3 regions of the Vibrio casei genome follow, and region 3 is predicted to be linked to each of the others. Evidence: predicted binding sites of a transcription regulator. Region 3 holds the regulator's gene; each other region holds the start of a gene.

Region 1 (10,488 bases), 440 kb from region 3:
AAAATGCAGAAAAAAAATCTGGAGTTTGACGAGCTTTTCGACGTGAGAGCTGTACGTATCATCGCCGATAAACTTCAAGATTGCTATGGTGCATTAGGCATGGTGCACACTAAATATAAGCACTTGCCAAGTGAGTTTGATGACTATGTTGCTAACCCTAAACCCAATGGTTATCAATCGATTCACACTGTGGTACTTGGCCCTGAAGGCAAAACCATTGAGATCCAAATTCGTACCAAGCAAATGCATGAAGATTCAGAGCTTGGGGTTGCCGCGCACTGGAAATACAAAGAGGGCAGTTCGGCTGGCCGCAGTGGCTACGATGAAAAGATCACTTGGCTACGTAAGCTGATTGATTGGCAAGAAGAGATGGCGGATTCTGGCGAAATGCTGGATGAGCTACGCAGCCAAGTGTTTGATGACCGCGTGTATGCCTTTACCCCTCGAGGTGATGTGGTTGATTTACCTATGGGGGCGACCCCACTTGATTTTGCTTACCATATCCATTCTGAAGTAGGGCATCGTTGTATTGGTGCCAAAGTCGGCGGGCGTATTGTTCCGTTTACTCATAAATTAGCGATGGGCGATCAAGTTGAGATTATTACTCAAAAAGAACCGAATCCTTCTCGGGATTGGTTAAACCCAACGTTAGGGTTCGTACATTCAGGGCGGGCTCGGGCCAAAATCAATGCTTGGTTTAGGAAACAAAGTCGTGAGAAAAACCTAGAAGCGGGTAAAGACATTCTTGAAAATGAATTGCATAAAATTGGCGCAACATTAAAAGATGCTCAGCAATATGCGCTGAAACGTTTTAATGTCAATTCTCCAGATGAATTATACGCAGGTATTGGCAGTGGCGATTTACGGATTAACCAAGTGGTTAATCATATTAATGCGCTAGTCAATAAACCCACGGCAGAAGAAGAAGATAAACAAGCGCTTGCTAAGCTTAAAGAAGCGCAAGTCCAACATGAAAGTCGTCCTCGTAAAGACGCCGTAGTCGTGCAAGGTGTTGATAATTTAATGACTCATCTTGCGCGTTGTTGTCAGCCTATCCCGGGCGATGAGATCAAAGGCTACATTACACAAGGCCGAGGTATTTCAGTACATCGGGTTGATTGTGAGCAGCTTAATGAACTCAACCATCATGCGCCAGAGCGTATTATTGATACGGTGTGGGGTAGTGGGTTTGTTGGTTCTTATGTGTTAACGATTCGTGTAGAAGCATTAGAGCGCGGTGGTTTATTAAAAGACATTACCACCATGCTCTCTAATGAAAAAATCAAAGTAAATAGCATGAACAGCCGAACCGATTACAAGCGACAAATTACGATTATGGATTTCCACTTAGATGTGCATAATGTGGATATATTGAATCGAATAGTGGCTAGGGTTGAACAAATTAAAGATGTATTGAGAGTGAAACGGCTTAAATAACGTTTAGTATAAAACTCACACCGCTCTATTTGGGGCGGTGTTTTTATTTCAGTGATCGGCTAATGTTCACTAAAACATTTTTGAGAATAACCTAGGAATGATTATGTCATTAATTGACGAACTGAAATCGGTCGATCCGCTTGACCCAATCGATGAACTGAAAGCCATTATGCAGCAGTTGCGTGATCCTGAAAAAGGCTGCCCTTGGGATAAGAAACAAACCTTTGATTCCGTTGTGCCTCATACCATTGAAGAAACTTATGAAGTGGTGGATGCTATCCACAATAAAGACTGGCCAAATCTTCAAGAAGAGTTGGGGGACGTATTATTTCAAGTCATTTTTTATAGCCAAATGGCCAGTGAACAAGCATTGTTTGACTTTGATGATGTGGTGAAAGGCTTAAATAAAAAGCTAATCAGGCGGCACCCTCATGTTTTTTCCGATGTAAACCTAGAAGATGAAAAAGCATTAAATGCTCACTGGGAAGCGGAAAAAGAAAAAGAAAAGAACGAAAAAGGCAAGGTTGAAAAAAGTATTCTAGACTCTATACCAAAGGCGTTACCAGCACTCTCTCGAGCCAATAAAATACAAAAGAAAGTCGCAAAATTTGGTTTTGATTGGCCGACTTTAGGGCCTGTTGTGGATAAGGTTCAAGAAGAAATTAAAGAGGTTATGGAAGAAGCGTTACAAGTTGAACTTGATGATTCTAGAATTGAAGAAGAGCTAGGTGATTTACTGTTTGCAACTGTTAACCTTGTGCGTCATTTAGGTAAAGATCCAGAGGTTGCTTTAGCTAAAGCGAATCTGAAATTTGAACGACGATTCCGTGGTGTTGAAGAAAGAGTAGAACAAAATGGAAAAATATTAGGCAACTGTACTTTAAAAGAGTTAGATGCTGAATGGGAAAATGTAAAAAAGTGCGAAAAGGAAATTAGAACTTACTAGTTGTTTTAATTGGTGATTATTCAATTCTATTAGCGTGGGGTAAAGGCTCGGAGAGCTAAATTGATTTGAAGCAAGAAATAAATTAATCGAGTGTGATAGATTTCACGTTGTAGCGGAAAAGGGGTTCTGGTATATTTTCATCCCGTCCAGAAGTAATCCATTTCCCTCATTCAACCAATTTCAGGTTAAGCATGACGACAAATTACATTTTTGTTACTGGTGGGGTCGTATCCTCTCTAGGTAAAGGTATTGCAGCAGCATCACTTGCAGCGATTTTAGAAGCTCGTGGTCTTAAAGTGACCATGATGAAACTAGACCCATACATCAACGTGGATCCCGGCACAATGAGCCCGATCCAACACGGTGAAGTATTCGTCACGGAAGATGGTGCAGAAACCGATCTCGATCTTGGTCACTACGAACGTTTCATTCGTACCAAGATGAGCAAGCGTAATAACTTTACAGCCGGTCGTGTTTACGAAGATGTTCTGCGTAAAGAACGTCGTGGTGATTACTTAGGCGCTACAATTCAAGTTATTCCACATATCACGAATTCGATCAAAGACCGCGTAATTGCAGGTTCTGAAGGCTACGAAGTCGCTATCGTTGAAGTTGGCGGTACTGTGGGTGATATCGAATCACTTCCTTTTATGGAAGCCATTCGCCAGTTAGCGGCTGAAGTGGGTCGTGAGCACGCTATGTTCATGCACTTAACGCTAGTGCCATACTTGGCGGCTGCGGGTGAAGTGAAAACCAAACCAACACAGCATTCAGTAAAAGAATTACTTTCAATCGGTATTCAACCAGACATTTTGGTTTGCCGTAGTGATCGTATTATTCCAGCCAATGAACGTAAGAAAATTGCTTTGTTCTGTAATGTTCAGGAAAAAGCAGTTATTTCGATGAAAGATGTGGATTCTATTTATAAAATTCCACAGTTGATTCGTGCGCAAGGTTTGGATGATTTAGTGTGTACTCGTTTTGGTATTACCGCGCCTGAAGCTGACCTGACTGAATGGGAACAAGTGATTTATGAAGAAGCCAACCCTACTGGTGAAGTCACCATTGGTATGGTTGGTAAATACACTGAATTACCTGATGCTTATAAATCAGTGAATGAAGCACTAAAACACGCAGGGTTGAAAAACCGTTTAAGCGTAACCATTAAATATGTAGATTCACAAGATGTGGAATCTAAAGGAACGGAATTATTAGATGGCCTAGATGCTATCCTTGTTCCTGGTGGTTTTGGTGATCGTGGTATTGAAGGTAAGATTCTTGCTGCGCAATATGCGCGTGAAAATAAAGTGCCATATTTAGGTATTTGCCTTGGTATGCAAGTAGCACTAATTGAATATGCGCGTAATGTTGCGGGTATGGAAGGTGCACACTCAACGGAGTTTAGCAAAGATACTAAATTCCCTGTAGTGGGTCTTATCACTGAGTGGGTAGACCAAGAAGGCAATGTAGAAGAGCGTACAGAGAAATCTGATTTGGGTGGAACAATGCGCCTTGGTTCACAGCTATGTCACCTTGAGAAAGGCACGAAAGCTCATGAACTATACGGCAACACTCAAATTCACGAACGCCATCGTCATCGTTACGAAGTGAACAATAACTTGCGTCCTCAAATTGAAAAAGCAGGTTTGAAAGTATCTGGCCTTTCTGCTGATAAGAAATTAGTAGAAGTGATTGAAAACCCGAACCACCCATGGTTTGTGGCGGCTCAATTTCACCCAGAATTCACATCAACACCTCGTGATGGTCACCCATTATTTGCAGGCTTTGTAAAAGCAGCAGGTGAACATCAACGTGGTGAATTTGAAAAGTAATACAGTTTGAAATAGCTCGTTTCGACGGGCTGATGAGCTTGTAAAGTAAGATGTAAAAGGGATATGGGTAGTGGCTTTAAGTTGTGCGACTACCCCATTAGATTGACATTTATTTTAAATTGAACGAGAGGAAACATTAATGTCTAAGATCGTTAAAGTTCTAGGTCGCGAAATCATCGACTCACGTGGTAACCCAACAGTAGAAGCTGAAGTACACCTTGAAGGTGGCTTTGTTGGTATGGCGGCTGCACCATCGGGCGCATCAACGGGTTCTCGTGAAGCTCTTGAATTACGTGACGGCGACAAATCACGTTTCCTAGGTAAAGGTGTTCTTAAAGCTATCGAAGCAGTAAACGGCGAAATCGCTACTGCTCTAGTGGGTAAAGACGCTAAAGACCAAGCTGCAATCGACCAAGTAATGATCGATTTAGACGGCACAGAAAACAAATCTAAATTTGGTGCTAACGCCATTCTTGCTGTTTCTCTTGCTAACGCAAAAGCGGCTGCAGCAGCAAAAGGCATGCCTTTGTTCGAGCACATCGCTGAACTAAATGGCACTCCTGGCGTATTCTCTATGCCTCTACCAATGATGAATATCATCAACGGTGGTGAGCACGCTGATAACAACGTTGATATCCAAGAATTTATGATTCAACCTGTTGGCGCGAAAACAATCAAAGAAGCTCTACGCATTGGCGCAGAAGTATTCCACAACCTAGCGAAAGTACTTAAGTCTAAAGGCCTAAGTACTGCAGTTGGTGATGAAGGCGGTTTTGCTCCTAACCTAGAATCAAACGCAGCAGCTCTTGCAGCAATCAAAGAAGCGGTTGAGCTTGCAGGTTATGAGTTAGGTAAAGACGTCACTCTAGCAATGGACTGTGCAGCATCTGAATTTTACGACAAAGAAGCTGGCAACTATAACATGAAAGGCGAAGGCAAAATCTTCACTTCTGAAGAATTTAACTTCTACCTACAAGACCTTGCTAACCAATACCCAATCGTTTCGATTGAAGATGGTCTAGACGAGTCTGATTGGGATGGTTTCAAACACCAAACTGAACTAATGGGCGACAAGCTTCAATTAGTTGGTGATGATCTATTCGTTACTAACACTAAGATCCTTGCAAAAGGTATCGAAATGGGTGTTGCTAACTCTATCCTAATCAAATTCAACCAAATCGGTTCTCTAACAGAGACTCTAGCTGCAATCAAGATGGCTAAAGATGCAGGTTACACAGCTGTAATCTCTCACCGTTCTGGCGAAACTGAAGATGCAACTATCGCAGACCTTGCTGTTGGTACGGCTGCAGGCCAAATCAAAACAGGTTCTATGAGCCGTTCTGATCGTGTTGCTAAGTACAACCAGCTAATCCGTATCGAAGAAGCACTAGGTTCACGTGCTCCTTTCAACGGTCTTAAAGAAGTGAAAGGCCAAGCTTAATTCTTAATAGAATAAGTTTAGCTACAACTTTTAAATCCTCGCCTCGGCGGGGATTTTTTATTTTGAAGAGAAGTATTGGCCACTAAAGGGTTTTCTTTCTAACTTTTAACTTGGTTTGTTATGATTCAATTCCGTGAATGAGGTATCATTACCGTAAGATTTTTCTAGTGAGTAGATGATGCGAATATTTACTTTGGTTTTGATAGGGTTACTTTGTACGTTGCAGTATGACTTGTTCTTTGGAAAGAATGGTATCATCGACTATAACGCTGTGCATTCAGATATTGCCGTACAGCAACAAGTGAATAACAGTTTGAAAAAGCGTAACGATTTGATGTTTGCTGAGATCGACGATCTTCGTCAAGGGCTTGATGCAATTGAAGAACGTGCTCGTCATGAGCTTGGTATGATTAAAAATGGTGAAACTTTTTACCGAATCATTGGTGATGATAACGAAGTTAATTCTACTTTTAACTCGGATGATGAGTAATGAGGGAATTAAATCCATTTGATTCTCAGTGTTTTGCTGTTGTCGTGCCTGCGGCTGGTGTAGGTAAGCGCATGCAAGCTGACCATCCTAAGCAATATCTTCCTCTTTTTGACAAAGCAATTTTAGAACATACGCTAGAATGCTTGTTAACTCATCCAATGGTGAATTTGGTCGTTGTTGCGATTAGTGAAGGGGATGAATACTTTTCTGATTTACCTATTGCTTCCCACTCTCGTGTTGTTCGTGTTTCTGGTGGCAAAGAAAGAGCAGATTCTGTGCTTTCTGGTTTGAATTATTTAATAAAAAACCACATTAAAGACTATCCTTGGGTATTGGTCCACGATGCTGCAAGGCCATGCTTAACCCATTCTGATATTAGTAAACTCATCGAGCACTGTGTACAGGCCAATCAAGGTGGAATTTTAGCCACGCCAGTACGAGATACCATGAAACAATCTTGTATGAGCAAAATGGGCCAAATCTCTATTAAACAAACTATCGATCGTAGCCAGCTTTGGCATGCATTAACACCGCAAATGTTTCCACTTGAAGCGTTGAAAATCGCGTTATCTCAAGGGTTAAAGCAAGGTAGCAATATTACAGATGAAGCTTCCGCAATGGAGCTTATTGGACAATCGCCTTTATTGGTGCAAGGTCGAGCTGATAATATAAAGGTAACCCAACCGGAAGATCTCGCATTAGCTGCCTTTTTTCTAACGGATCGCATCGCCGATCCTCGTTAATCTAGTTTAATATTAAGGAAAAATGATGATTCGAATTGGTCATGGTTTTGATGTGCATAAATTTGGTGGTGAAGGCCCCGTTATTATAGGCGGTGTTGCTATTCCTTATGAGCAAGGTTTAATTGCTCATTCTGATGGTGATGTGGCGCTCCATGCCTTAACCGATGCATTACTCGGTTCTATTGCGGCGGGGGATATAGGTAAGCATTTTCCTGATACGGATGATAAATGGAAAGGTGCAGATAGCCGTGCGCTGTTACGTGAAGTCTATCGCTTCGTTAAAGATAAAGGGTATATCATCGGTAATGCTGATGTCACCATCATTGCTCAAGCCCCCAAAATGTTACCTTTTATTCAAAGCATGAGAGAAGCAATTGCATCGGATCTTGAAACTGATATTAATAATATTAATGTGAAAGCCACAACCACTGAAAAATTGGGCTTTACGGGACGAAAAGAAGGCATCGCTTGTGAGGCGGTTGCGTTAATCGTTCGCCAATAATCTCTTCTATTAACTATAAGATTAAATTCATGACAGATATTTTAGCGCCATTCGCCTATTTATTAGGAAAACCAACCGCGCAAGCCAAAGTGAAAGCACATGCTAAAGACTTTCAAGTTATTGAGAATCTTGGTTTTGACTTTTCTGGTGAAGGTGAGCACTTCATGGTTAAGATTCGTAAAGAAGGCGAAAATACCGCTTATGTTGCCAATGAATTAGCGAAAGCATGTGGTGTGTTATCTAAACATATTAGTTGGGCTGGGCTTAAAGATCGCCATGCGGTGACAGAGCAATGGTTGAGTGTTCACCTTCCAAAGGTGGGGGATGAATTTGATATTGTTGAATTTGAAGCGCAGCATCCAGCGGTGAAAATCCTTGAAACCACGCGTCATAATAAAAAATTACGCCCTGGTGATTTAGTAGGGAACGCTTTTGTTATTCGCTTAGTGGATGTCACTAACGTCGACGATGTTGAAGCCCGTTTAGAAAAAATTCAATCTTTAGGGGTTCCCAACTACTTTGGTGCTCAACGTTTCGGTCGTGAAGGAAATAACTTATCTGAAGCTCGCCGTTGGGGTCGCAACAATGTTCGAACTCGTAATCAAAACCAACGCAGCTTATATCTGTCCACGGCTCGCTCATGGATTTTTAATCATATTTTATCTCATCGCATTGAAGAGAATTGTTTTAATCAATTAATTGAAGGCGATATTGTACACAACATCAATAGTGAACCACAGGTGGTTGATAGCAGTAATTTTGATGTCTTGCAGCAACAGCTTGATAAAAAAGCCGTTCAATTAACTGCCGCGTTAGCCGGAGATAATGCCTTACCGACAATGGGAAAAGCTCAAGAGTTAGAGAAGCCTATTTTGGATTCAGAGCCGGATCTCATGAAGCTTATTTGTGGTAATCGTATGCGTCATGATCGTCGTTCAGTCGCTTTATACGCAGAGAATATGGCCTGGCAAGTTGAAGGCAGTGATGTGGTGGTTTCATTCTCTTTGCCGTCGGGCAGTTTTGCGACCTCTGTTTTACGAGAAGTGGTGAAAGAAATCGAAATTGAGCGCGTTTATAGCAACTAAAATACGTATGTTAGGTGTTATTCCCATCGAGCTTAAATAGAATGAATTGATTGTGCGTTGGTGGTATTACTTTGAAATATAGGGAAGTTGATGAAAATTTTATTGAGTAACGATGATGGTGTTAATGCTCTGGGAATGAATACATTAGCGCAGGTTCTATCCGAGATTGCTGAGGTTGTGATTGTGGCTCCTGATCGTAACCGTTCTGGTGCATCTAATTCTTTAACATTAGAAACACCATTGCGAGTTAATCAAGTTCGCCCTAATGTATATTCGGTTCAAGGCACACCTACCGATTGTGTGCACTTTGCTTTGAATGAATTAATGAAGGACGATATGCCTGATTTAGTGGTGTCTGGTATCAATCATGGTGCAAATCTTGGTGATGATGTTCTGTATTCAGGTACGGTCGCCGCTGCGATGGAAGGACATTTTTTAGGGGTTCAATCCATTGCTATCTCTTTGGTTGGTAAAACACATTTTGATACTGCTGCGCACGTTGCAAAAGATATGGTTTTACAGCATGTAAAGAATCCAATTCCATCCCAATATCTGATCAATATTAATATACCAGACTTACCACTTGAACAACTTGCAGGAACGCAAGTAACACGACTTGGTGCTCGGCATCATGCTGAAAATATGATCAAGCAACTTGATCCTCGAGGCCAAGAAGTTTATTGGTTAGGTCCTCCAGGTAAAGAAGCGGATGCGGGAGAAGGTACGGATTTTTATGCCATTGAAAAAGGTGAAGTGTCAATCACGCCACTAAGAGTAGACCTAACAGCACATGAAGCAATGCAACACATGCGAGCTTGGGTAAATCCATAATCAATCCATTCATACTAAGAAATAACGAACAGGCAATATGAACAATATCAAAGCAGATCAATTAGTGACGTTCCTAGAAAGCTTAGGGATTTCAGACCATCATCTCTTAGAGGTAATGAGAGCGCTGCCTCGAGAATACTTCTTGTCTGAAGCGATGCGTCATCAAGCTTATGATAATAATGCTTTGCCTATTGGTGCAGGCCAAACGATCTCTCAACCTTATATCGTTGCCAAAATGACCGAATTATTGAATTTAAAGCCTTATAGTCGAGTGCTTGAAGTTGGAACTGGGTCTGGTTATCAAACCGCTGTACTTTCTAAATTAGTTGATCATGTTTATTCCATTGAAAGAATTAAGTCTTTGCAGTGGGATGCGAAGCGACGATTGAAACATCTTGATATTTATAATGTCTCAACAAAACATGGTGATGGTTGGCAAGGGTGGATCTCGAAAGGTCCATTTGATGCGATTATTGTGACCGCTGCAGCATCGCATGTGCCTGATAAACTCATAGAACAGCTAGCAGAAGGGGGGATTTTGATTATACCAATTGGTGATGAACATCAAGAATTGATAAAAATTGAAAAACGAAATGGTGAATGTCTTTCTACTTTGGTAGAGGTGGTGAGGTTTGTGCCTCTTATTTCTGGTGAGCTAGCCTAATGAGTAGGATATAAACCTTGGTATTGATTAAACGTTTTTTGACATCTTTGGTCTTCTTTTTCTTCTTGGCTGGTTGTTCTTATCAACCATCAAAAGACGATAGGGGGAGCTATAAAGGCAGTTATTATGTTGTTGAAAAAGGCGATAGCGTTTATGTCATCTCCGTTTTGGCCGATAAAGATGTGAATGATATTATTCGTTATAACCATCTAAAGGCACCTTATACTATTCATCCAGGACAAAAACTGAACCTTTGGCGTCCAGTTTATACCCCACCTTCATTTGATGGAACTGGCGCTGGTAATAGCCAAACGGCCTCAATATCTAAGAAAAACACCTCAAATTCTACGACTAAAGTATCAAGGAAAGAATCAACATCCCCAGTTGTGCAATCCAAAGCAAAGGAGTATGTTGAGGTTGAAAGTAAACAAAATGTTAACAATAGTGTCACCCAAACTACATCTAAAAACGACAAGGTAGAACGCTGGGTTTGGCCAACAAAAGGTAGAGTAATCAG
Region 2 (10,488 bases), 990 kb from region 3:
AATCCTTTTGAAGCCGAACAAATCCTAGTGCAAAGCCCAGGTATGTCACAGTGGTTGAAAATGGAGTTGGCGAATGAGTTTGGTGTGGCGGCAAACCTTGAATTTCCACTTCCTGCGACTTTTATTTGGAATTTGTTTACCGACATTCTTACGGATGTCCCCAAGCGCAGTGCCTTTAATAAAGAAGCGATGACATGGAAGCTCATGCAATTGCTGCCTCAACAGTTAGACACACCGGAATTTTCGCCTTTAAAGCAATATTTAGAGCAAGACGATGATCAGTCTAAACGCTATCAATTGGCCGAAAAAATTGCGGATATTTTTGATGGTTATTTGGTGTATCGGCCAGAGTGGATTGCCACTTGGGAAGCCGGCGAAACCGTTGCGGAGCTAAATGGTGAGCACCCTTGGCAGCCCATGTTATGGCAAGCTCTTTATGATCAAACGGTGGCTTTAGGGCAATCTCCTTATCATCGTGCTAATTTGTATGAACATTTTATTGATACTCTTGACAGTTTTGTGGGGGATTTAAATCAATCGTCTCAGTTACCAAAGCGTTTGTTTGTCTTTGGTATTACCGCGCTTCCTCCTCGTTATCTGGATGCTTTGCATGCATTGGGCGCTCATATTGATGTGCATCTTATGTTTACCAATCCGTGTCGTTATTATTGGGGCGAGGTACGCGATCGGAAATATCTTGCGAAACTGGCGGCGAAAACACGCCAACAACTACGTTGGAAAGGCGACCATTCTGAACGCGCTGGCGAAACTATTTTGCTTAAAGGAACCATTGAGCAAAATGAAGTGCCAGAATACCAGCAACTTCATACCCAAGATGCCGTTGGAAATAGCTTACTGGCTTCGATGGGGAAATTGGGGCGTGATAACCTGTATTTATTATCGCAACTTGAAGCCAATGAAATTGATGTCTTTGTCGATGTAGATGACCACCATTTATTGAAACAGATTCAAGCGGATATTTTGGAGTTACGTGAGCACCAAGATGACCAACGCTCACTCACGACAAGCGAATATAAGCCAGCTATCGAAAAGGATGATGTTTCTCTTCAGCTGCATGTTTGCCACAGCCCGATGCGAGAAGTCGAAGTGTTGCATGATCGTCTATTAGCCATGTTTGATGCCGATCCAACCTTGAAGCCTCGCGATATTATTGTAATGGTCGCAGACATCAACGCCTATAGTCATGCCATTCAAGCCGTCTTTGGTAACGCGCCCGGTGAGCGATTTATTCCATTTTCTATTTCCGATCGCAGTGTTGATCAAGAAAACCCTATCCTACAAGCTTTCATGCGTTTACTTTCTTTGCCTCGGCGCCGGTGTCAAGCTTCCGAGATATTAGAATTATTAGAAGTTCCTGCTGTCATGGCGCGTTTTGGTATTGATGAGCAAGAGTTCGATCGCGTTTCGTTATGGGTTCAACAAGTTGGCATACGCTGGGGATTGGATGAACACACGGCTTTAGATTTATCATTGCCACGGCAACAACAGAATACTTGGTTGTTTGGTATTGAACGGATGTTACTTGGCTATGCGATGCCAGAAGAGGCCGGCCTATTTGAATGTGGTGATGGCGTGATCGCAGCATTTGATGAAGTTCAAGGTATGGATGCCGATCTTGCCGGTAAGTTAGCGAGTTTTGTAAGGACTTTACAGCTATATCGTGACCGTTTGTCTGATAGTCACACTTTTGCTACTTGGCAGCAGTTCTTACTCGGTGTATTGGATGACTGTTTTTCAGTTGAATTAGAAGGGGAAGTCGTTCTAAGTTCGATTCGTCATTGTTTGCAGCAGTTGAGTGAGCAATTGCAGGATGCGGCTATCAGTGCTGATGAACTGTTTTCTCCTAAAGTGGTTGAGCAATATTTACAAAATCATTTGTCGAATGCACGTGTTAGCCAACGTTTTCTTGCGGGACAAGTGAATTTTTGTACCTTGATGCCGATGCGTTCCATTCCCTTTAATGTCGTCTGTTTATTGGGTATGAATGATGGTTTATATCCAAGGACGGTTGCCCCTGAAGGCTTTGATTTAATGAATGGCCGAACAAGAGCCGGGGATCGCTCTAGGCGAGATGATGACCGCTATTTGTTTCTTGAAGCCTTATTATCGGCTCAGCAGTACTTGTACATTAGTTATGTAGGGCGATCTATTCAAGATAATAGCGAGCAAGAGCCATCGGTATTAGTGTCTGAGTTGCTAGAATATTGCCAACAAAATTACGCATTAATCGGCTATGAAAGCAAGCCAAGTGATCAATCTGGTCTTGCGCTCGTTAACACTTTTACTCATAAACATCCATTAGTGCCATTTAGCCGCCGTGCTTTTGATGGCACAGATCAGGCTATTTCTAGTTACGCCAAGGAATGGTTACCTGCGGCTAAACAATCTGAAATGGATATGACTGCCAATGATTTGCAAACCAGTCTTCTTCAGACTTTTCTTTATCAACCATTAGACTCCTATTTGGCTCAAGTTGAAGTAGACAGCCAAGGGCGATATTTGCTTGAGTTACAAGAGTTACAACGTTTTTGGCGTTTGCCCGTCAAGTATTTCTTTAATCAACGCTTAAAAACCTATTTCGATAATCGTCAATTAATGTCTCACCAACTGGATGATGAACCGTTTTTAGTGGCGGGTTTAGATAAATATCAATTTGGTGAGCAATTATTATCACATTGGTTGAGTGCGTCTGAAAAACCGAGTTTGCATGATTTTGATCGCGTTGCGAAGCATTTCCTTCGTCAACAACAGGCTGAAGGTCAGTTGCCTATCGCCAGCTTTGGTGATTTAGCCGCCGAGACCTTATTAAGCAGCGTTAAGCCACTCGCGGAAGCTTTACTGCCTTGGCTTGATGAAAAGAAGCCTGATTTGGAAATAAGCTTAGATTTTGAGCTGAATGTGAATGGTCAAACGCAGAAACATCGGTTGTCTGGTTGGTTAAGTGGCCATTATCAGCATGGGTTAGTCCGTTATCGTAATGGTGGAGTTCATAGTGTTAATTTATTGAATAATTGGATAGAACACTTATGTTTTAGTGCGATGGGACACAGTCAGCCAACTCAACTTTTTGGTACTCATAAAGGTGAATGGCAACATATTGAACTACAAGCAATGGATGCCCAGCAAGCCAAGCAGAATTTAGAAACGTTATTAGCACTTTATTACCAAGGGATGGACGCCCCTTTATGGTTTGCGCCAAAAACCGCTTTTTCGGGGATCGAAAGTGGTTATTCAAAAGATGAACGTTGGCTAGGTTTTATTGAGGAAGAACAAAAAAATATTGCTTTGGCTGCCATGTCTAAAATGTTCCATGACAGTATTGGCCGCCTTGGTAACACTATGCCTGGAGAAGGTAGCGACACCTATATTCAACGCGTTTGGAAAGAATGGAATGAACCGGCAGGCATTGAATTATTGTATTTAGCGGAACAAGTATTGAAGCCATTACTTGATAATCGTCAAGATGCTAAGGCATTGAAAAATTAATAAATAATAGATGGGTAGAAAAGAAGAAAGCCGCCAGCAAATCGTTATTGTGTAGGGTGTTCGCTGGGCGGCCTAGGGTCGATGTGACCTATTGTAATTAAAAATATTGTTCTTTAATTACTAATTGTTATTGGATTAACCGTTTTTATTTTAATGTTGGTTTGCACTCACAGACTGAATCTGATGTTTCACGAGATTCACCTTTATGATGCGCCAAAGATGGTAAAGCTAAGTTAAGCAAAAAAACGTGAGTCAATTCTCACATTATGTTTCAAGTTGTGACTAAGAAAAATATTGGTCAGAAAGTGAGAGTTTACTCACTAAAAATAAGTATAAATAACCTTTAAACAGGATGAATATCGATGGCGCAACCACTTAACAGTATGACTTTTCCTTTGTATGGGGCTAGATTGATTGAAGCCTCGGCAGGTACAGGGAAAACTTTCACCATTGCGGCGTTGTATTTACGTTTATTGCTTGGTCATGGACAGAATGGTTCGGCTTATTCATCCCCCTTAACCGTTGATCAGATTTTAGTGGTGACGTTTACCGAAGCGGCAACGGCTGAATTGCGTGGTCGTATTCGTCGTCGTATTCATGAGGCAAGAATTGCCTTTGCTCGAGGCGAAACCGATGATCCTGTTTTAAAACCTTTGTTAGATCAATGTGCTCAACGTGATCTTGCGGTAGAGGCATTGCTGCAAGCAGAACGCCAAATGGATGAAGCGGCTATATTTACTATCCACGGTTTTTGTCAACGTATGCTCACTCAAAATGCGTTTGAGTCAGGGAGCCGCTTTCAAAACGAATTCATTACCGATGAAAGCCAAATTAAGTTGCAAGTCGTGAGTGACTATTGGCGACGCCACTTTTACCCATTACCTAAAAGCTTAGCGGCTCAAATTCAAACCTTATGGAGCAGCCCACACAGTTTACTTTCTGAAATAGGTCGCTATTTATCCGGGCCAGAATTGTCGTTTCCTTCCATTAAACTGGATGTGGATTTGATTGAACTTCAAAAACAACATTTAGCGCGTATTGATAAAGTGAAATCATTATGGAATCAAAGCTGTAATGAGATGTTCAGCTTAATTGATGGTTCTGGCATTAAACGTAATCCATACAATAAAACACGTCTTCCGGCTTGGTTGGATGAGGTGCATCAATGGGCGAAAACTACAGCAGATGATGGTCAAATATCGGATAAATTAATTCGTTTTGCACAAAGCACTTTAAATACCGCGACGGATACTAAAAAAGGCGATGTTGCTCAGCACCTAGCATTTAGTGCTATTGATGAATTGCTGGATAACCAACCCGATTTTGAATTGATTTTTAAATACCAAGCGATCCGTGGTTGTCGTCAATTGCTTGCACAAGCCAAACAACAACAAGGGCAGCTTTCGTTTGATGACTTATTAAGTCAGTTAGACGGCGCAATTCAAAATGATCAACAGAGCTTATTGACCGAGCGTATTCGTCAGCTTTATCCCGTGGCCATGATCGATGAGTTTCAAGATACCGACCCTCAGCAATACCACATTTTTCGCCATATTTATCTTGATCATCCGGATAATGGCTGGTTTATGATTGGTGACCCTAAACAAGCTATTTATGGCTTTCGTGGCGCGGATATTTTTACCTATATTCAAGCGCGTAATGAAGTAAAAGAACATTACACACTTGGTACCAATTGGCGATCGAGTGAAGCGATGATTGAAAGTGTTAATCAAATTTTCACCTTCGCAGAACGCCCGTTTCTCTACGATGACGATATTCCTTTTTTACCAGTTAACGCCAGCGTTCAGGCTGAAAATATGCACTGGCTCTTGGATGGGAAACCTCAACAAGCGGTGCAATTCTGGTTGCATGAAGCGCAAGATAATTTACCGGTTTCTGCTGGCGAGTATAACCAAGTGATGGCGACCTATACTGCGCATAAAATCCATCATATTCTGTCTTCTTCCCAGCAAGGTAAGGCGTCTTTTATTGATAAAAAAGGTAAAGAAAAAGTTATTCAAGCCAGTGATATTGCCGTATTGGTTCGAACGGGTAAAGAAGGTAAGCAGATCAAACAAGCGTTAGCCGAACAAGGGATTGCCAGTGTGTATCTTTCTAATCGTGATAGCGTATTTGGCAGTGAAGTGACTCATGACGTACTTCGTTTATTGAGCGCGGCGGCTAATCCGAGCGATGAAGGCGCATTGCGGGCGATTCTTGCTAGTGATTTATTTGCGCTTAATGCGCAACAGCTCGACCGTTTTAACGTGGATGAAAATGCGTGGGAAAACGTAGTTAACGAATTTGAACAGTACCGATTACTGTGGTTAGAGCGGGGCGTTCTTCCAATGATCCGTGCGGTGATTAGTCAGCGTCATATTGCCGAGCGTTGGCTGGTGGAAATCAATGGTGAACGTAAGCTAACCGATTTGTTGCACTTGTCAGAATTGGTTCAGCAAGCGAGTTTATCTTTGGATGGTGAAAATGCGTTGATTCGTTGGCTAAGTGAAAATGTTGAGCAGCCTAATGGTGAAATTGGTGAGCAAACACAACGTTTGGAATCTGAGCGTAATTTAGTGCAAATCATCACCATCCATAAATCTAAAGGCTTAGAGTATGATCTGGTTTTCTTGCCTTTTGCCAGTAACTTTAAAGCGGCCAAAGTGGCGAAATATTATCAAGCGGATAAGCAACGCACCGTGTTGGATTTATCGAAACCAGATGAAGGGTTGTCTTTGGCTGAAAAAGAACGTCTAGCAGAAGATCTTCGTTTGCTGTATGTCGCGCTCACTCGCGCCGTTTATGGTTGTTTTATTGGTTTGGCACCTTTGAAAAAAGGCAACGTAAAGAAAGATGAATCGACCGCGCATTTAAGTGCGTTGGGCTGCTTATTACAGCGTCACCAAGCTATGCCTGCGGCGGGATTAAAGGAAAGTTGTACTTCGCTTGTGACGGCATCATCGAATATGCGACTGGCTGAAGCGCCTTATATCCCAACGCAACGTTATGTGCCGGTAGTTGAACAACAGCCAAACTTGAAAGCCTTGGCGTTAAAAGCGCACATTGACCGTTCATGGCGCATGACCAGTTATTCGAGTTTAGTGAAGCAATCTCACCATTCAGATCATCGCCATGATGAATTTGATGTGGCCATGGATGTTGAAACCAATATCGACAGCGATGCCCAAGAGGATAACCAATCCGCTGCTTTCTCTTTCTTACCAGAATCTTCATTGGATATGGAAGAACCATTGGAGCAAGAGAAGACAAACCCTTGGAGCATGTTTGAATTTCCAAGAGGGGCGAGACCGGGTACTTTTCTGCATACCATTTTTGAGGAGGTCGAGTTTACTCAAGCTGCGACAAGCCCTGAAAATACCGACATTATTATTCGCTTAATGCAGCAAGAACAATACGATTTACAATGGTTACCTGCGATTCAAACTATGGTGGATTGTGTACTCAATACACCATTAGATGGTGCTTCTCTTCGCCTTGCATCTAAAGGGCCAAAGCAACGTTTAGTTGAAATGGAGTTTTTATTACCCGTGAAGTCCTTGCTCGCCAGTACACTGAATCGCATTATTAAAACACATGATGAATTATCGAGCTCCGCGGGCGATTTAGGTTTTTACCCGGTTCAAGGCATGTTGAAAGGCTTCATTGATTTAGTGTTTGAGCATCAAGGTAAATATTATGTTCTGGATTGGAAATCGAACCATTTAGGCTCACAGGTGGAAGATTATCATTTGGATAATATTAAACAGGCTATGGTGGAACATCGCTATGATTTTCAGTATCAAATTTACGCGTTAGCATTGCACCGATTTTTGAAAAGCCGGGTTGCACATTACGATTATGACAAACATTTTGGCGGTGTTTATTATCTTTTCCTACGAGGTTTTTCTGTTAGTGACGAGCTTGATGAACAATCCGATGAGGTAAAAGGGCAACTTTTCCCTCAATATGGCGTGTTTTCAGCGAAACCAAGTCAGCAATTTTTACAAGAACTCGACCATTTAATTGACGGGGAACGTGTGTAATGCCAGTGATAGAACCTTCTGATTTGACTGAGTGTTCAGCCGTTTTGAGAGAAGACAGTTCGCTTAATACGATGCCGACGTTATTTCGTTTATTAAACGATTTGCAATCGGTCGGGGGCTTACGCGCGATTGATGTACAATTTGGTCTTTTTATTTACCAAAAGCAGCGTCTTGACTCAAGTGCACCTATTCTTGAACCGCAAGATAATGCCAATACCAAACCAGATGAGAAAATTGCGATTCAAATAGGCGTATTGGCGTGTTTACTCAGTCATGAATTTGGGCGTGGTCATATCTGTATTCACTTGAAAACGTTTGATATCGTTGAGGCATTATCGCTGAATTTTTGGTTTCATTTGCACCCAGAATTGAGGCAAAAATACGCTTGCGCTTTAGTTGAATGGCAACATTGGGATTGGCGTGATGTTTGCCAACAGGCGTTTATTTGTCAGAAAACGACGATTCATGCACAAGCCTTCGCAGGTGAGCAAGATCAAAAGGTTGATGAAGGCAGCCAATTGCGTGCATTTCCTTTGGTATTTGAGCAATCCGCCGATGGTGGTCGAGTGTACCTAGCGCGTTATTGGCACTATGAAAGGCAAGTCGCTAGCGGTTTTTTACAGCGGTCTCAATCTTTGGTGTTTTCGTCTACGCAAAAAAAAGTAATGAAAAGTACTCTAGATCGCTTATTTAGCCGTGATTACACCTACCTCTGGCAAGCATTAAAGCAAGCCGACATTAGTGATGCGGTGACACGACAACGTGCGGTATGTGAATACTTGGATGTTGAGAAACCGGATGATCTAGATTTTCAAGAAATTGAGTCGGTACTTGTTCATGCCAAGACCGTCGATGACTTGGATAGGCTCGATAAGCTTGTGCCTGAATCGGTATGTTTAAATTGGCAAAAAGTGGCGGCGGCTGTTGCTCTGACTCGACAGTTTTCGGTAATTTCCGGTGGCCCAGGAACGGGTAAAACGACAACGGTTGCAAAATTATTGGCGGCATTAATGAGTCAATCACAAGCCAGTGAGAATTTCCCTATCATTAAGCTTGTGGCACCAACGGGCAAAGCAGCGGCGCGACTCACTGAATCGATTGGATTGGCGGTAGCTCAACTGCCCGTTGACGATACTATGAAAGCGATGATACCTACGCAGTCCAGCACCATTCATCGTTTATTGGGCGCAAGGCCAAATACGGTTCAATTTAAACATAACAAAGCCAACCCATTGCATGTTGATATTTTGGTGGTTGATGAAGCATCTATGGTCGACTTGCCTATGATGCACCGATTACTTGAAGCGTTACCAAGCCATGCCAGGCTTATCTTGCTAGGGGATAAAGATCAATTGGCTTCGGTCGAGGCGGGAGCAATTTTAGGGGATATTTGCTTGTTTAGTGAAGTAGGTTATCAGCCCGATTACGCCAAACAATTAGGTGAGTTAACCGGGTTTCAATATTTACCTAAAGCTGCGAATGGTCATGATATTGCGGATAGTTTGTGCATGCTTAGAAAAAGCTATCGGTTCCATGCTCGCTCAGGTATTGGGCAGTTAGCTAAAGCCATTAATGCGGGTAATGCAAAACAAGTTGAATCGATATGGCGACAAGGCTTTCTGGATATTTCTTTTCATCCACTGCCAACTTTGTCTTATTCAGGCGCATTCGATATTTCCCCAACTGAAGCATGGAAAGTGGCTCAAACGGAACTTCTTGATTTAATGGTAGAAGGTTATCGACCGTATTGTGAGTCAATTGATAGTGCTGAATCCATCGCTCCTGTTCAAGGTGACTTATTTGCAGATGTGAATCATAAAGTAATGGAAAAAGCCTCGATGGAATTGAAGGCTAAGTCGGTATTGAAAGCCTTTAGTCATGCTCGTCTTTTGTGCGCGGTTCGTGAGGGGGAATACGGCGTACAAGGCATGAATCAAATGATTGAGCAGGCGTTAACCAAGAGTGGCTTTATCCATCCAGTGGCTGATGAACCTTGGTATGTGGGTAAACCCATTATGGTGAATAAAAATGATTCAACCTTAGGATTGCATAATGGGGATATTGGCATTTGTTTGCTGGATAAAAGTGAACAAGAACCAAGGCTTCGCGTTTATTTTGAAATGCCAGATGGGCGGATTAAAGGTGTGTTGCCAAGCCGTGTTCCTCAGCATGATGTTGCCTTTGCGATGACGATTCATAAATCACAAGGCAGTGAGTTTGAGCATACCGTGTTGTTATTGCCAGAGAAAATGAATCAAATTTTAACTAGGGAATTAATTTATACCGGTGTCACTCGCGCTAAATCTCGATTGAATTTATTTGCAAACCCACATGTTTTGGCGCAAGGTGTTTCGATAAAAACCCTACGAACTAGCGGGTTAAGTGAACGGTTAAGTTGTTCTTAATCGCCGTGTTAATAATGATACGCTCTGGAAGTTGGCGTAATAGTGGAGATAAACCATGTTTTTTGGCAATGTTGAACGGTTAAGTTGGAGCTCTATTCTTCCTAGGCGTTTTATTGAGTATATAAAGCAGGCTCAGCAGATTGCGGAAGATAATAATGATAACGGTCGTTATGATATTGATGGAGATCGTGTTTTTTGCGTGTTGATGACACCAGAAACGGAACCGAGAGAAGACCGAAAAACAGAGATACACCGTGATTATTTAGATATTCAGATTATCTTAGAGGGTGAAGAAACCTTTGGATACTCAATTGAAACACCACAAGCGCTTCTGGATAAACCGGAATACACCAATGATGTCTTATTGTTTAATGAAGTGGGCAACGAAAGTTTTATTTCATTAAGAGCAGGGGATTTTATTATCTTCTATCCTGGTGAATCACACCGACCACAATGTGCAACGAAAGAACCCATGACGGTGAGAAAAGCGGTAATAAAAGTACATCGAGATTTGATTTAAACAGCAGTTGCCA
Region 3 (10,488 bases):
TGGTCATGATCGCAGCAATCGCCATCATGATCATGTCCGTGATGACCACCAGCCTGATGTACATGGCCATGAGCAATTTCTTCTTCTGTTGCTTCACGAACAGCAACCACTTCTACATCAAATGTTAAGGTTTGACCCGCAAGCATATGATTACCATCAACCACGACTTCATCACCATCGACTTCAGTGATTTCAACAGGGATTTGACCTTGATCTGTATCAGCTAAAAAGCGCATACCCACTTCAATTTGCTCAACACCATGGAAAACATCCGCAGGTACACGTTGAACAAGATCATCACTGTGCTCGCCATACGCATCTTCTGGAGCAATCGTTGCTGTGAATTTATCACCTGCAGCTTTACCTAGTAGTTCATTTTCCAAACCTGTAATCAGGTTATTGTGGCCATGCAAGTAATCAAGTGGCGCTTCAACTGTTGACTGATCAACCACAACACCGTCTTCTACTTTCACTTGGTAAGCCAAGCTAACTACAACGTTCTTTTCAATTTTCATATTCGCTCCAAATTCAGATTAAGCGTTGAGAATGTGTGAGCACTTAATCTCTATGTGCAAGATAATGGGGATAAGCACGGCAAATTTCAATCGATCCACTGTGTTTATTTTCATTTACCTTGATAAAAAATGCTCCAGAACTCACTTAAAACCCTGCCTTTAATCAGGTTTAAAAATACCTATCATCTGATCTGTCGCCCTAGGTGTTTTTTCTACCTTTTTTGGGGTTCTTTGCTCAACATAATTACATTCTACACATTCAACCACTTCAATCTGGTTTTCTTCCCAAACTCGTAAGCTATCAGGCTGTTTACACATAGGGCAACTCGCCCCAGCAATGAATCTTTTTTTGATTATCATGCCAATTCCATATTTCCATTATTGGATCGATTTAATCCCAATGATTTTGGGTTTGACGATCGCTTTCCATCTCACGATCAAAAATTTCTTCTAATTCTTTACGCGCTTCTTTGGCCCGGATCCCCATGTCTTTATCTTCCATATGTAATGGCAATAATTCTTTGAGCATCGTGGTGTCTAATTTGCGAAAATGCGCTTCAGCACGCTTAGCTTGATAAGGATGCATGCCAAGTTGAGTCAATACCTGGCGCCCTAAATCTAGCGCCCCTAAAAAGGTTTCTCGTGAAAATAAGGTTACCCCCATATTCAATAACCGATACGCTTCAACTCGGCTTCGCGCACGCGCTAAAATTTTCAAATTAGGGAAGTGTTGTTTGCATAGCTCCGCAATTTTTAACACTTCATCGGGTGAATCAGTACAAATAGCAATCGCTTCAGCTTGTTCAGCACCTGCTGCTCTTAATAAATCTAGCTGAGTGGCGTCACCGTAATACACTTTATAACCAAACTTTCTTAATAACTGAATTTGGCTGGCATCACTTTCTAATACCGTGATGCGGATCTTGTTAGCGTATAACAAACGTCCAACCACTTGTCCAAAACGACCGAAGCCAGCAATGATGACTCTAGGTTCTTCATTGATCACATCAGACTGCATATTATCCGAAATATTAATCGTCCGATTAAACCATTTCTCTTGAGCCAGCAAAATAAGTGGCGTGGTCATCATCGATAAACTAACCACCACTAATAAAAAAGAACTCACTTCGCTTCCAAGCAAACCATGACCTGTCGCGGCGGTAAATAATACGAAAGCAAATTCCCCCCCTTGACTTAAAATTGCCGCCATTCTGCTTCGCGCTTTAGCTCTTGTCCCCATAAGGCGAGCTAATATGTAAAGAATAAGCGCTTTAATACTGACTAACGCTGCTACTGCTGCCAATATTTTCAAAGGGTAATGAATGAGTAAATCAAGGTTTACAGCCATGCCTACCGACATAAAGAACAAACCAAGTAGCAGCCCTTTAAATGGCTCAATAGCACTTTCTAACTCATGGCGATATTCACTTTCTGCCAATAGTACTCCCGCTAAGAATGTCCCTAGAGCCATAGATAGACCCAGTTTTTCCATTAAGACGGAAATACCAATCACCAGCAACAAAGCCGCAACAGTAAAAAGCTCACGGACTCGGCTCATCACCACATAGCGGAAAATTGGACGCAATAAATAATGCCCGCCCACTAATAGAGCCAACACCCCTCCAATCATCCACACCGCATCTAACCAATCCCCACCAACATTACCAGCCAACAAAGGCAATATTGCTAACATAGGAATGACCGCAATATCTTGGAATAATAAAACAGCAAAGCCAGATTGCCCTGTTTCAGTGCCTGCTAGTCCTTGCTCTTCGATAACTCGTAATGCTATCGCCGTCGAAGACAACGCAAGCCCCATTCCAATCACTAAACTATTTTGCCAACTAATGCCAAACCAATTCGCAATCGCAGAAATAATTAATGTGGTCACCGCCACTTGAGCGCCACCTAATCCTAAAATAGGTATGCGCATTTGCCATAATTTTTTGGGGTTTAGCTCAAGGCCAATCAAGAATAGAAGCAACACAACCCCCAGCTCAGAGAAATGCATCACACTGTCTACATCACTAATTAGCCCTAACCCCCAAGGACCAATCACAATACCAGCCAGTAAGTACCCTAAAACAGAACCAAGCCCAAAACGTTAAGCAAGAGGAACGGCAATCACTGCTGCCGATAAGAACACCACGCCGCTTTGTAAAAAATCAATTGTTGATGCCATATATTTCCCTCTACTGAGATAACTCAAACGGGTTCATTAGCCACTGACGGTAGGCTTGCGCATGCTCTACTCTCTGTGCCTGATGCACATTCCTTGCCCAATATAAAACCAAAGGTTCAATCCAATTCATTTGGCATAACTTAGCGGTTAGCTCAAAAGGCTGCAAAATTTGTTCCAGCGGATATTGGTTGTAGCCTTGAGCTGAAAACGCCTCTTTTTGACCACCAGTGGTAATCACACTACGCCAAGATTTTCCCTGCAATGCTCGGCCCTTACCAAATGCAAATCCCTTGCCAAGTACAGTATCCATCCACTCTTTCATTAAAGCTGGGCATGAATACATAAACATGGGGTGCTGGAACACAATCAAATCATGTTCCAGCAACAAACGGTGCTCCACGGCCACATCAATAAAAAAATCAGGGTAACAAGCGTAAAGATCGTGGATCTGCACATGTGGTAGATCTTTTATCGCTTTCAGTAGAATTTGGTTGGCCACGGAATGTTCAGGATCGGGGTGGGCATAAATCACCAAAATACGTGGTAACGCGACGTCTGTCGCCTCAGTTTGACTTTGTTGTTGAGCGTGATCTGACATCGCTGTCTCCATACAATCTACACTGCAAAATTTGATGTCCCATAATTAGAAGTATAACTACCTCAACACAACTCTGTTTCGTTATCAGGAAACCCCGACACTTTATCACGTAAATTCATCCGATCGTAAATCGTTTATTGATCGACATTTATCCTTGAAACGCCTACTATTCAAGGCGCACATTGCGTCCGTTTCGCTTAACTTTTCATTCGCAAAACCTTAGATAAGACTCCTATGATTACATTTTCAGATATTCAATTGCTTCGCGGTGGAAAACCATTATTAGAACAGGCTTCAGCCACCATTCATCCTGGCGATAAAGTAGGACTTGTTGGCAAAAATGGTTGTGGTAAATCCACCCTATTTGCATTATTGAAAGATGAGCTTTCTATCGATGCGGGTAATTTCCAAATGCCTTCGTATTGGGAATTGGCTTGGGTTGCCCAAGAAACCCCAGCATTAGAACGCGCAGCATTAGAGTATGTGATTGATGGTGACCGTGAATATCGCCAATTAGAGCTAGCCCTGATTAAAGCAGAACAAGACGATAATGGTAATTTAGTCGCTGAGTTGCACGGCAAAATCGAAACAGTCGGTGGCTACACCATTAAAGCTCGCGCCGCTGAATTATTAAATGGCTTAGGTTTTAGCCAAGCTCAAATGCAATGGAGTTTAACGCAATTTTCTGGTGGCTGGCGTATGCGTTTAAACTTAGCACAAGCTCTACTGTGCCGTTCAGATTTATTATTGCTCGATGAGCCCACCAACCACTTAGATTTAGATGCCGTACTTTGGCTAGAAAAATGGCTACAGAACTACCCTGGCACGTTAATCTTAATTTCGCACGACCGGGATTTTCTCGACCCTATTGTCGGTCGAATCATTCATGTAGAAAATCAACTACTCAACGAATACACCGGCAACTACTCCTCATTTGAGACCCAACGCGCGCAAAAATTAATGCAGCAACAAGCGATGTATTCTAAGCAACAAAAACAAATGTCGCACATGCAAAGCTACATTGATCGATTTCGTTACAAAGCCTCGAAAGCTCGCCAAGCACAAAGCCGAATTAAAGCCTTAGAAAAAATGGAGAAAGTTCTCCCCGCTCAGTTCGATAATCCATTCAGCTTTGAATTTCGGGAGCCTTCTGCTTTACCCAATCCAATCATGATGATGGATGAAGTTTCCGCAGGTTATGGGGATAACCTTATCCTTAAACATATTCGACTCAATCTAGTTCCGGGCAGCCGAATTGGTTTACTCGGTCGCAATGGTGCAGGTAAATCCACCTTAATTAAACTGCTTTCTGGTGAGCTGAATCCACAAAGTGGCGATCTTACCTATTCTCAAGGGGTAAAAATTGGCTATTTTGCCCAGCATCAATTAGAAACACTGCATCCCGAAGAAACACCTTTACAACACATGATGCAAATTGCGCCCAATCATACCGAGCAACAACTGCGCGATTACCTCGGAAGCTTTGGTTTTGTAGGTGAAAAAGCACTCGACAAAGTCGCACCATTTTCAGGTGGCGAAAAAGCTCGCTTGGTTCTAGCCTTAGTTGTATGGCAAAAGCCGAACTTATTGCTGCTCGATGAACCAACCAACCACCTTGATTTGGATATGCGCCAAGCCCTAACAATGGCACTGCAAACCTTTGAAGGGGCGATGGTTATCGTGAGCCATGATCGCTATTTATTACGCGCCACCACCGATGATTTGTATTTGGTTGACTCACAGCAAGTTGCCCCTTTTGATGGGGATTTAAACGACTATTATAAATGGCTCACTGATCAGCAAAAACAAGACAAAAAAGAGGCACAAGGCGATGTTGATAGCACACCAAGTATTAATAGCGCCAACGCACGTAAAGAACAAAAACGTTTAGAAGCAGAATTACGCAAGCAAACTGCACCAATTCGCAAAAAACTGACACAACTTGAAACGAAAATGGACAAACTAGGTACCGAGTTGGCCGATGCTGAACAACTATTAAGTGATGTATCACTCTATCAAGATGAAAATAAAGCTAAACTCACTGAAGTATTAACCATTCAAGCTAGCCGAAAGTCTCAACTCGAAGACGTTGAAATGGAATGGATGGCATTGCAAGAAGAACTGGAATCACTCAACCAATAATATGAATCAATACTCACCGCTTCCTCTCACCTTAGAACGCTTATGGCAATTTAGTTTGCAGCATTACAGCGTGCGTGACATCAAAGAAGCGTGTTTACATCTACAAAATCACCATCAAGGTAACGTCAATTTAATTTTGTTATTAAAATGGCTCGATGAGCATGAACTAGCCTTCTCTGAAGATCAATGGATCCAATTGGAAACCGCCATTGACCGAACACAAAGTTTATTAAGCCAGTTCCGTTATTATCGTCGTAAAGCCAAACCGCATTTACCCGACACCTTGTACCGTGAGTCACTTCAGTTTGAACTTCAACTTGAGCGCCAGCAACAATCCGATTTAGTCACATGCCTCAATCAACTAACTCTGACACCACAACAAGGCATACCAATGACTCACCAATATTGTTTGAAACAAGATGCCAAACATTTGTGTGAGCATTTTTATGCTACCGCTTCTCGCCGCTAATGTGCTTCACCGGTCTTTTTCATCAATCAATCTATTTTTCATCCATTACTCTATTTTTCGCCAATAGCTATGTTTTTACCAATACCTCTCTTTCTCACCGATAAAAAAAGCAGTATTTATGATTATTCCTTGGCAACAAATCGATCCCGACACCTTAGAAAACCTCATCAAAGAATTCATTTTACGTGAAGGCACGGATTACGGCATGCAAGAAACGTCACTGGACACCAAAATAAAACAAGTTAAAGCTCAATTACAGGCAGGAAGCATTGCAATTGTTTTTTCAGAATTACATGAAAGCGTTGATATCAAAGCGATTAATGAATTGCAATGAACCTCAACCTCCCGACTTTTCGGCCAATAAATATTTGAGTATTCATCACGACACATCTTCACCACTATTTATTCTTGCCTAACATTCCCCTACACTGGTCTTCATTATTGAAGTCGGAATGAAGGATTATTATGTCGTCGAAACATCCCATTATTGCAGTAACAGGTTCTTCAGGTGCAGGTACCACCACCACCTCAGAAACCTTCAGAAAAATGTTCAATATGATGAATATTAAAGCATCGTGGGTTGAAGGGGACAGCTTTCATCGCTACACACGCCCCGAGATGGACGTCGCCATTCGAAAAGCAAAAGAACAAGGCAAACACATTAGTTACTTTGGCCCCGAAGCCAATGATTTTCCTTCTCTAGCCGATTTTTTCAAAAAATATGGGCAAAATGGGGCAGGAAAAGTTCGTCGTTATCTCCACAGCTTTGATGAAGCAGTCCCCTATAATCAAATGCCAGGCACCTTTACGCCGTGGCAAGATCTCCCAGAAAATACCGACGTACTTTTTTATGAAGGCTTACATGGTGGTGTCGTGGATGGGGATGTCAATGTCTCTCAACATGTTGATTTTCTGATTGGCATGGTTCCGATAGTCAACTTAGAATGGATCCAAAAATTCGTCCGAGATACCCGAGATCGTGGCCATTCACGAGAGGCCGTCATGGATTCTATTGTTCGCTCCATGGATGATTACTTAAATTACATTACTCCTCAGTTTTCTCGCACCCATATAAACTTTCAACGCGTTCCAACGGTTGATACCTCAAATCCACTTAATGCCAAAGGCATTCCAAGCCTCGATGAAAGTTTTGTGGTTATTCGTTTACGCGGGATTAAAAATGTCAACTTCCCATACTTACTTGCCATGATAGAGGGATCTTTTATGTCTCGCCATAATACCTTAGTAGTGCCGGGTGGTAAGATGAGTTTTGCCATGGAATTGATCATTCAACCGATTCTTCATCAACTGATCGAAACTGGAAAAATTGGTTAAGATGCATGGCAAAAGCACGCAGACTATCCAGAGTGTGAGTTCGTGCACATTTTCACTGCCGAATTTCCCTATCTGATCCGATCAAAGTCAAGAAATCACAGCAAGAAAGGGGTAGTATTTATAGGCTACTGCAAACAACTTGCAGCTATAACAATTAACACCTATTCTATTTGACCAGTTTAGCCGGTCTCAGGATGAATGACTCAAAACTGAGCAAGCCTTGTAGAGGAAGTAACAAATTATGGTTCTAGGTAAACCTCAAACTGACCCAACATTAGAGTGGTTTCTATCGCATTGTCACATCCATAAGTACCCATCAAAAAGTACTTTGATTCACGCTGGCGAGAAAGCAGAAACCCTTTATTACATCGTAAAAGGGTCTGTGGCAGTATTAATCAAGGATGAAGAAGGCAAAGAAATGATTTTGTCTTACTTGAACCAAGGTGACTTCATTGGTGAATTAGGCCTATTTGAAGAAGACCAAGAGCGTACCGCTTGGGTTCGAGCCAAATCTCCTTGTGAAGTGGCTGAAATTTCATTTAAGAAATTCCGCCAACTTATCCAAGTTAACCCTGATATTTTGATGCGTCTTTCTGCCCAAATGGCAAAACGTCTGCAAATCACTAGCCAAAAAGTTGGTGACTTAGCATTCCTAGACGTGACAGGTCGTATCGCTCAAACGCTACTAAACCTAGCGAAACAACCAGATGCAATGACGCACCCAGATGGCATGCAAATTAAGATCACTCGTCAAGAGATCGGTCAGATTGTTGGCTGTTCACGTGAAACGGTTGGTCGCATCTTAAAAATGCTAGAAGAGCAAAATTTGATTTCAGCCCACGGTAAAACCATCGTGGTTTACGGTACACGTTAATCCTCGTTTATAGATAACGATAACCCCGTAAGAAGAAATAAAGCCACTGACTTAAAAGATTCAGTGGCTTTTATTTTATATTAGCTTTTCGAAGCTTGAGCTTTACTTCTTATGACTCAAATACCTCGAAACCGAAAACCTACCCTATCGCTGGCAACACACCTAAGCTAATCATCACTTGTAGCACAATAATAACGATGCCAGCGGTAAGTGTCAGCATTAAGGCTGGCGTACCACCTGAAACAGTAAAAGCTTGCTTGTCTTGGTGTTGTACACGAGATTTCATCACCATCGTCACCGGCAATAAAATAGCGAGTATCGCCAATGCGATCGCCGCATAGCCAAGCGCCATAATAAAACCTTGTGGGTAAAATAATGCAAAGCACAATGGCGGCACAAAGGTCACTAGCGCAATACCAACACGGCCACCTTTGCTTTGGTTTTTATTTAAGCTGTCGCCTAAGAATTCAAATAACCCTAAACTCACACCTAAGAAAGAGGTGATTAATGCTAAGTCGGCAAATACGGAGACTACTTGTGAAATAGCCGAGCTATGAATCACTTGAGATAACGTACCGACTAATGCTGTCACATCACCTGCTTGAGATAATGTTGATTGATCAACTACACCTAGCGTGGCCAGTTGCCATAAGATATAAACCACTAGCGGCAATAAAGAACCGAAAACCATCACCTTCTTCAAAGCTTTCATATCAAGGTTTAAATAGCGCACTACCGCAGGAATGCTACCGTGAAAACCGAAAGAGGTAAAAATCACTGGCAATGCAGCCACAATCAGGCCTTTTTCTAATGGCATATTAAGTAGATGAACCGCTTGAATATTAGGCGTTAAGAAGAACAGCATGACCGCCATAGCGATTAGTTTACAGGTGAATAGCACGCGGTTAACTCTATCTACCGATGAAGTACCAAAGGTCACAATCGCTGCAATTAAAATAGTAAAGATTAACGTTCCAACACCATTGGATACATCAATGGCAAACCAGTTATGTAATTTGTCATTAAACTGACCGCCACCACCCGCGATGTAGGCTGCACATAGCGCATAAAAAAGAAATAGCATGGCAAACGTCGCAACCCATTTGCCTTTATCACCTAAAAATTGTTTGGCTAACGAGTGTAGAGTGGCGTCGTAATCGGCATGTTGGTGCAGCTCTAACATGAGCAATGCGGTATAAGCCATTAGCGCCCACATCCCAATCATGATGATTAAAGACGTGCTAAAACCTAACCCTGCGGAAGCAATAGGTAATGCCAACATACCAGCACCAATCGTGGTGCCCGCAATAATCAAAGTACTGCCTAGAATCTTTGAACTACTCATCTACTTTTTCTTTTTTTAATGAAATATTAAGCTGAAAGGTTACCACTTATAAGAAGTAAATCGAGGTGACATATCAATATATCGATTAAACATTCGACAATATTGACTCAAAACGGGCTTTTATTATGGTGTAAAAATATAATTACACAGTGTAAACAAAAATAAACCCAGAGCAATCTCTCACTCTGGGTTCACTTCAATATAGAGTATCAAGAAAAATTAGATACCATATTGCGCACGGTAAGCTTTTACCGACTCAAGTTGCGCTTCATTATTCCCTTGCTCTTCAAGGTAAGTCACTAGATCACCTAGGCTGATGATCGAAATCACCGCGCAGCCAAAGTCACGTTCCACTTCTTGAATCGCCGATAACTCACCTTTGCCTTTTTCTTGACGATCAATCGCGACCAATACACCCGCGAGATCCGCGCCATTCGCTTTAATGATTTCCATTGATTCACGAATCGCAGTACCCGCTGTGATCACATCGTCCACCAGCATAATACGACCTTCTAATGGATTACCCACTAGGTTGCCGCCTTCGCCATGATCTTTCGCTTCTTTACGGTTAAAGCAATATGGCGTATCGATATCGTGATGATCAGCAAGCGCAACTGCCGTCGTCGTCGCAATAGGAATGCCTTTGTACGCAGGGCCAAACAACACATCAAATTCAATACCAGAATCAGCCAAAGCTGCGGCATAAAAACGACCTAGACGCGCAAGATCGCGGCCAGTATTAAACAAACCCGCATTAAAGAAATACGGACTCGTACGGCCAGACTTTAATGTGAATTCGCCAAATTTAAGAACTTGTTTCTCAAGGGCAAACTCAATAAATTCACGTTGATATGCTTTCATAAAATATCTCTATTTAGTCCCTAGTTCCTAGTGTCTAGTCCCTAGAGGGTTTCATCTTCAATTTCAGCTGTGACAGACTCAAATTGTACTCAAAAAAATAGCCCCTCAATGAGGAGCTATATAAATAAACTATTCCGCCAGAGTGGCTTTCTGGACTGCGATAATAT

What was found. Region 3 encodes CRP, which controls carbon source genes, mostly activating them, when cyclic AMP is high. Its sites were predicted from a motif close to TGTGANNNNNNTCACA; they were not measured.
Region 1: VCASEI_RS09765 (CTP synthase) is a predicted target of CRP. The motif match lies at 2,475-2,490, and genes of this name have one in related genera.
Region 2: recB (exodeoxyribonuclease V subunit beta) is a predicted target of CRP. The motif match lies at 3,814-3,829, and genes of this name have one in related genera.

The regions. Positions count from the first base shown of each region.
Region 1 covers NZ_AP018680.1:2,064,510-2,074,997, reverse strand. Annotated here, with positions in the region: gene relA (GTP diphosphokinase) at 1-1,437, shown strand, start outside; gene mazG (nucleoside triphosphate pyrophosphohydrolase) at 1,541-2,383, shown strand; gene VCASEI_RS09765 (CTP synthase) at 2,575-4,215, shown strand; gene eno (phosphopyruvate hydratase) at 4,355-5,656, shown strand; gene ftsB (cell division protein FtsB) at 5,835-6,146, shown strand; gene ispD (2-C-methyl-D-erythritol 4-phosphate cytidylyltransferase) at 6,146-6,889, shown strand; gene ispF (2-C-methyl-D-erythritol 2,4-cyclodiphosphate synthase) at 6,915-7,391, shown strand; gene truD (tRNA pseudouridine(13) synthase TruD) at 7,421-8,476, shown strand; gene surE (5'/3'-nucleotidase SurE) at 8,567-9,307, shown strand; gene VCASEI_RS09730 (protein-L-isoaspartate(D-aspartate) O-methyltransferase) at 9,345-9,971, shown strand; gene VCASEI_RS09725 (peptidoglycan DD-metalloendopeptidase family protein) at 9,989-10,488, shown strand, end outside.
Region 2 covers NZ_AP018680.1:741,227-751,714, forward strand. Annotated here, with positions in the region: gene recC (exodeoxyribonuclease V subunit gamma) at 1-3,507, shown strand, start outside; gene recB (exodeoxyribonuclease V subunit beta) at 3,870-7,550, shown strand; gene recD (exodeoxyribonuclease V subunit alpha) at 7,622-9,955, shown strand; gene VCASEI_RS03600 (YhcH/YjgK/YiaL family protein) at 10,011-10,475, shown strand.
Region 3 covers NZ_AP018680.1:2,505,320-2,515,807, forward strand. Annotated here, with positions in the region: gene slyD (peptidylprolyl isomerase) at 1-515, opposite strand, end outside; gene VCASEI_RS11760 (YheV family putative zinc ribbon protein) at 675-875, opposite strand; partial or broken gene kefB (glutathione-regulated potassium-efflux system protein KefB) at 907-2,697, opposite strand; gene kefG (glutathione-regulated potassium-efflux system ancillary protein KefG) at 2,708-3,295, opposite strand; gene VCASEI_RS11775 (ABC transporter ATP-binding protein) at 3,530-5,437, shown strand; gene VCASEI_RS11780 (TIGR02444 family protein) at 5,439-5,906, shown strand; gene VCASEI_RS11785 (YheU family protein) at 6,025-6,240, shown strand; gene VCASEI_RS11790 (phosphoribulokinase) at 6,372-7,241, shown strand; gene crp (cAMP-activated global transcriptional regulator CRP) at 7,483-8,115, shown strand; gene VCASEI_RS11800 (aromatic amino acid transport family protein) at 8,255-9,460, opposite strand; gene pyrE (orotate phosphoribosyltransferase) at 9,680-10,321, opposite strand; gene rph (ribonuclease PH) at 10,451-10,488, opposite strand, start outside.